Regions from separate parts of the Salinivibrio sp. VGrn1 genome, predicted to be linked through region 3. Evidence: predicted binding sites of a transcription regulator. Region 3 holds the regulator's gene; each other region holds the start of a gene.
The links. The regulator CRP, encoded in region 3, controls carbon source genes, mostly activating them, when cyclic AMP is high. The targets are predictions, from matches to a motif close to TGTGANNNNNNTCACA.
Positions count from the first base shown of each region.

Region 1: EHW56_RS05590 (CidA/LrgA family protein) is a predicted target of CRP. The motif match lies at 929-944, and genes of this name have one in related genera.
Region 2: EHW56_RS08060 (CTP synthase) is a predicted target of CRP. The motif match lies at 1,072-1,087, and genes of this name have one in related genera.

Region 1 is NZ_SATA01000002.1:585,974-588,246, forward strand. It holds gene EHW56_RS05585 (LrgB family protein) at 1-471, opposite strand, end outside; gene EHW56_RS05590 (CidA/LrgA family protein) at 478-909, opposite strand; gene EHW56_RS05595 (LysR family transcriptional regulator) at 1,039-1,938, shown strand; gene EHW56_RS05605 (RidA family protein) at 2,102-2,273, opposite strand, start outside.
Region 2 is NZ_SATA01000004.1:132,432-134,704, reverse strand. It holds gene relA (GTP diphosphokinase) at 1-172, shown strand, start outside; gene mazG (nucleoside triphosphate pyrophosphohydrolase) at 223-1,020, shown strand; gene EHW56_RS08060 (CTP synthase) at 1,172-2,273, shown strand, end outside.
Region 3 is NZ_SATA01000005.1:231,300-233,572, reverse strand. It holds gene EHW56_RS10020 (phosphoribulokinase) at 1-699, shown strand, start outside; gene crp (cAMP-activated global transcriptional regulator CRP) at 949-1,581, shown strand; gene EHW56_RS10010 (ABC transporter substrate-binding protein) at 1,711-2,273, shown strand, end outside.

The DNA of each region.
Region 1 (2,273 bases), on a different contig from region 3:
CAGGGCGGTGAGATCGCTTTGCCCGCCAATTGCTTTGGTGGCTTCTACAGCAAAAGGGGTAGTGATTGAGCGCATCGCCAAACTGCGTTGCAGCAGTTCAGACAGCTCAAACACCCGCGCTAGCACCACGGTACTGGTAATGGCGACCAGCACAGACACTGTGACGCCTATCGATAGTGACAACCAATGGCGGCGGATGAGCGCGCGGTTATCATACACGGGGATCGCAAACGCTACAGTCGCTGGGCCCAGCAGCCACAGCAGCCAGTACGATTGCGCCATGTAGTCTTGATACGGGATATTAAACCCAACCACCACCGCGACAATCAGCAAGGGCGCGAGCAACAATGGCATCACCAGAATGGAGGGATGACGGCGATACAGCCATTTGCTCATGTAATAAAAGCCAAGGGTCATTAAAAAGCAGGTAACGCTTAATAACGAGGCGTGAAGCCAAGCAGGTAAAGACATCATGGCTTAGCACTCCGGTTTTAGATCAGGGTGGTGCGTATGGTGATGGTTACTGCGGCGGCGCGCCATTTTAACCTCAAAACGATACACTTTATCGACCACCCAAGCGGTTGACGCAATCACCATCGCGGTACTTAAAATCAGTACAACTATGATCTTACCGCCTTCTTGCAGCAATAAATCTTGGTAGTTGACCACCGCCACCACCGCCGGCACAAAAAACAGCAACATCTCGGCTAACAGCCACGCTGCCCCGCGACGTAACCATTCGGCACGGACAATTTTCAACATTAATGCACCTAACAACAGCAACATACCGGTGAGGTTGGCCGGTAGTGGAATAGCAAAGGTTGTGACCAACAAATCAGACAAGAACCAAATGCCTGCTAAGACAAAGACTTGCAGTAAGGTAAGTAAGGCGTTTTTAATCAATTGCATCGAAGGCGAGCCAAGAATCTGTGAGATAGCTCATAGTTTACGTCTTAGCAGAGAGTGAATAAAGTGACTTTTTTTTATTTAAACTATGCCAAAATGGCATGATTAACACACAGCTTTTAAGGGCCGTTTATGGATATTCGTGCGTTGCGCTATTTTATTGCCTTAGTGGAAAAGCAGAGCTTTACTGCCGCATCGGCGTCGTTGCATGTGACGCAACCGACAATCAGTAAAATGGTGCGTAATCTTGAGCAAGATGTGGGTCAGCCGTTGTTGCACCGAGAGGGAAGGCGGTTTTGGTTAACCGATGCTGGTGAGGTGGTGTATCAGCGTGCGCAGAGCATTATTGCTGAGTTCGAGCAGCTAAATACTGAACTCGACGATCTCAACCAACTGGCGCGCGGGCAACTTAGGTTGGGGATGCCACCGATGATAGGGCCGCTGTATGCCAATGTGTTACGTGAATACCGACAACGCTACCCAAATGTGGCGCTCAGTATTGTCGAATACGGTGGACGGCGCACTGAACAAGCCCTGATCAATGGTGAGATTGATGTGGCAATCACCATGCTCACCGACACTCAGCCTGAGTGCTTGCAAAGTTTACCCTTACAAACTCACCCCATTTATGCAGTGCTGCCTAACCAAGCCGCGTGGCGAGCGCAAAAAAGCCTGACGTGGCAAGCAGTGAAAGACGAGCCGTTTTATCTGTATAGCGCTGAATTTACTCTAAGCGACCGGATTATTGCCCGCTGTGAAGAGCATGGTTATCAGCCCACCATTGCCGCGCGCAGCAGTCAGTGGGATTTTTTAGCCGCCTTGGTGAAAAGTGGTGCAGGGGTGGCGTTTTTACCCGCGCCTCTATGCCAGCGCCTCAACGCCAGCTTGGAAGACAGTGAGTTATTGCTGGTGAAATCAATAAGCCCAGCGATTGAATGGCAACTGGGGCTAGTTTGGCACGGCGAGCGCTACGTCTCACGCACCGCCGAGGCCTGGATGCAATTGTGTCAGTCGACAGAGGTGCATCGATAGACTTACCATAGACAAGCATTTTGGGAGTATGCTCCAAATAGAACTTTCTCCCTTGCCCAGTTTTCGCGAGCGTGGTTTCCGCCGTATCATGAGGTAATGTCGAAATGTACCTTGCAGAGTAAGTTGAGCCAGAGTAAGAATGAAACAATGAATCCGCGAGTACTTACAGCGCTACGACGGCCTCAATTTCTATCTGCAAGTCCGCATGAATTAGCTTGGATACTTCTACCAGTGAGCATGCTGGTAAATTGTCGTCATAGAAATTAAAAAGTAACTCTCGGATGCTGCCTAACATTGACATATCACGAACAAAAATTGTTAGTTTCACCAGATCG
Region 2 (2,273 bases), on a different contig from region 3:
GCTCAGCAATGAAAAAGCACGCGTAGCGGGCATGCAAAGTCGCGTGGATTACAAAAAACAAATGTCTATTATGGATTTTGATTTAGAAATCTCCGATCTCGACACCCTGAGCCGCGTGGTTAACCGGCTTGAACAAGTAAAAGATGTGGTCGAGGCCAAACGTCTTCGCTAATCATCCTTCGCCCTGTCTCGACAGGGCGTTTTTTTAGAAGGAATGCTTTTATGGCTCCTATCGAGCAATTACTGACCATTATGGCTACCTTACGTGATCCCGACAAAGGTTGTGATTGGGACAACGCGCAACACTTCGCCTCCATCGTGCCTCATACGCTAGAAGAAGCCTATGAAGTGGCGGATGCCATTGAACGTGAAAACTGGTCAGACCTAAAAGATGAGCTCGGTGACCTACTTTTTCAAATTGTGTTCTACAGTCAATTGGGGCGGGAAGAAAACCATTTTGATTTTGAGGATGTGGTGCGCGGCATTTGCGACAAACTCATCCGTCGTCATCCTCATGTTTTTGGTCCCAAAGATGCGCAGGGAAAGCCTTTAATGGCACCAGATTGGGAAGGTATCAAAGCGAAAGAGCGCGCCGAGAAATCGTCCTCTGTGCAACCGGAAAGTGTGCTCGATGGGGTGACACAAGGCTTACCCGCCTTAATACGAGCGTATAAATTGCAAAAGCGTTGTGCACGTGTGGGCTTTGATTGGCCGACTGTCGCCCCTGTGATAGATAAAGTGCGGGAAGAGATTGAAGAAGTCGAGCAAGAGCTGGCGCAAACTTCTGTCAATCAGGCGCGTGTGGATGAAGAAGTCGGGGACTTGTTATTCGCGGTGGTAAATTTGGCTCGCCACCTAGGGACAGATGCCGAGCAAGCCCTACGCCGTGCCAACCAAAAATTTGAATCTCGCTTTCGTAAGGTTGAAAACCACTTACGTGATAATGAAAAAAACATTCAACAATGTCAGCTAGATGAACTAGAATCGGCATGGCAGGCCGTCAAAAAGGCGAATAAGTAAATATCCTGTAATTGGCATAATTGATTTGTGACAATTAAAAACACCAGGGTGTGTGGTAGCTTTCACATTGTGGGAGTCAATGGGGTCTGGTATCATAATGTCCCGTCCAGAACTTCATTAATTTCCTCTAAATCCAACTCTCAGGTTTAGCATGACGACGAACTACATTTTTGTTACGGGCGGTGTTGTATCCTCCCTCGGTAAGGGTATTGCTGCAGCCTCATTGGCAGCCATTCTTGAAGCGCGTGGCCTTAACGTCACCATCATGAAACTCGACCCTTATATCAACGTGGATCCAGGGACAATGAGCCCTACCCAACACGGGGAAGTATTCGTCACGGAAGACGGCGCAGAGACCGACCTTGATCTCGGCCACTACGAGCGCTTTATCCGCACCAAAATGACCAAGCGTAATAACTTTACCTCCGGTCGTGTGTATGCGGATGTACTGCGCAAAGAGCGCCGTGGAGATTACCTGGGAGCCACCATTCAGGTGATTCCACACATCACCAATTCGATCAAAGACCGCATCATCGCCGGTGGTGAAGGTCACGATATTGCCATTGTCGAAATCGGCGGGACAGTGGGCGACATTGAGTCGCTGCCGTTTTTAGAAGCGATTCGTCAGCTGACCGTTGAAGTCGGCCGCGAACATGCCATGTTTATGCACTTGACTCTGGTCCCTTATTTGGCGGCCGCGGGTGAAGTGAAAACCAAGCCAACGCAACATTCGGTGAAAGAGCTGCTATCGATTGGTATCCAGCCTGATGTACTGGTGTGTCGTAGTGAGCGCCCGATCCCGGCCAATGAGCGCGCGAAAATTGCGCTGTTCTGTAATGTGGCAGAAAAAGCCGTGATCACCATGAAAGACGTAGACTCTATCTACAAAATCCCATCACTCATCCGCTCTCAAGGCTTGGATGATCTGGTTTGCAGCCGCTTTGGCATTGAAGCGGCGGAAGCTGACCTGTCAGAGTGGGAACAGGTCAGCTACGAAGAAGCCAACCCAATGGGCGAAGTGACCATTGGTATGGTGGGTAAATATATCGAGTTGCCGGATGCGTATAAATCTGTCAACGAAGCGTTGAAGCACGGTGGGTTGAAAAACCGTCTCACCGTCAACATCAAGTATGTAGACTCGCAAGATCTTGAAACACGTGGCACGGAAATGCTGCAAGACTTGGATGCTATCTTGGTACCAGGTGGATTTGGTGACCGAGGTGTAGAGGGCAAGATCCTGGCGGCACAATATG
Region 3 (2,273 bases):
AAAGCGCGTGAGCAGGGTAAACATATCAGCTATTTTGGCCCCACCGCCAACGACTTCCCGCGGCTAGAGCAGTTTTTCCGTGAGTATGGTGACCAAGGCACCGGGAAGTACCGCCGCTACTTACATACCTTTGATGAAGCGGTGCCCTATAACCAAATGCCTGGTACCTTCACGCCATGGCAAGACTTGGCCGACAATACCAATGTATTGTTTTACGAAGGATTGCACGGCGGCGTGGTCGACGGTGACGTCAACGTTGCGCAGCACGTCGATCTCTTGATTGGTATGGTCCCCATCGTCAACTTAGAGTGGATTCAAAAATTTGTCCGCGATACGCGCGATAGAGGCCATTCTCGTGAAGCGGTGACCGACTCGATTGTGCGCTCAATGGATGATTACCTGCACTATATCACCCCGCAGTTTTCTCGCACCCATATCAACTTTCAGCGCGTTCCCACGGTAGATACCTCAAACCCATTAAATGCCAAAGGGATTCCGTCTTTGGATGAAAGCTTTGTGGTGATCCGCTTTCGTGGCATGAAAAACGTCGACTTCCCTTATCTGTTGCAAATGATCACTGGGTCGTTTATGTCGCGCCATAACACCTTAGTGGTGCCGGGAGGAAAAATGGGCTTTGCAATGGAATTGATCATCCGTCCATTGATTCAGCAATTGATAGAAAAAGGCAAGATTGGCTGAGGCGTAGCGCATTCATGATGTATTACTTCTCAAGCCGTGATCTTAGCCACGTTTTTGCCAGTTTTTTAGGCGGTTGGCCTAGATCAAAATCAAGAAATCACCAACAAAAAAAGATACACTCTTGTTAACATACAGTGAGCTTGTAGCCCGCGTTCAGACTTCGTATTCTGTGCAATGATCTGATGGGTTACCCCTCAGACAAAGATAGGACGTTGTTGCCGGGCAACACATGCAGAGGAAATAAGTTATATGGTTCCAGGAAAACCTCAAACAGACCCTACACTCGAGTGGTTCCTTTCACATTGTCATATTCATAAGTATCCGTCGAAAAGCACGCTTATCCATGCTGGTGAAAAGGCGGAGACCTTGTATTACATCGTGAAAGGGTCTGTGGCCGTACTGATCAAAGATGAAGAAGGCAAGGAAATGATCCTGTCTTACCTTAACCAAGGTGACTTCATCGGTGAGCTCGGGCTTTTCGAAGAAGACCAAGAGCGCACTGCTTGGGTACGCGCCAAATCACCGTGTGAAGTGGCAGAAATTTCATTCAAAAAGTTCCGCCAGCTTATCCAAGTGAATCCTGATATCTTGATGCGCTTGTCCTCACAAATGGCGCGCCGCTTGCAGGTAACGAGCCAAAAGGTGGGGGATCTTGCCTTCCTGGACGTCACAGGGCGCATTGCACAAACCCTATTGAACTTGGCGAAGCAGCCTGATGCCATGACGCATCCTGATGGTATGCAGATTAAGATCACCCGTCAGGAAATTGGCCAAATCGTTGGCTGCTCACGCGAAACAGTGGGACGTATCCTTAAAATGCTGGAAGAGCAAAACCTCATTTCCGCACACGGTAAAACCATCGTGGTATACGGCACACGCTAATCGCGCCGCTCTCTGTATCACCAACCGACGCCCTGGCGTCGGTTTTTTATCTCCATTATCTGGCAAGCACGCGGATTGCTTCTACACTCAAAACGACATGGTTAACATAAAATTAACAAGGTGTCGTTTATGAAAAAACTCATGGTTACCCTCACCGCCTTCGCGCTCTCTGTGTTTTCAGTCCATGCTGCGTCCAATACGACGATTGTCCACCCCGAGCCACGCGCCGGCTCGGCGCTTGATCTCTATGCCATTGAGCTCATCGAGTTTCTTGCCGAAAAGTCGGGAGGATCTGTTACCTTACAAGCCTTTGACGGCCAAATTGGCTCTCAATCTCGTAAGGTGGAAATGCTCAAGCAAGGCAAGCTCACCGTCGACTGGCTTGGTGCCGACCGTACACTGGAAGCTGAATTGATCCCCGTTCGCTATCCCGTGTTTCGTGGCTTACTCGGCCACCGCCTGTTTATTACCAACCAAGCCACCGAGCCCCAACTTGCTCAGATAAGTAGCGCGAGTGACTTGCAGTCTCTGACTATGATTCAGGGACAAGGTTGGGCCGACGTCAAGGTGCTTAACTCAGCGGGATTTCGCGTACGTGAAATATCGAGCTTTGAAAACATTTTCAAAGTGGTTGATACGGGCCGGGCCGATCTCTTCCCTCGTGCCTTGATTGAGCCTTTTAGTGAATTAGC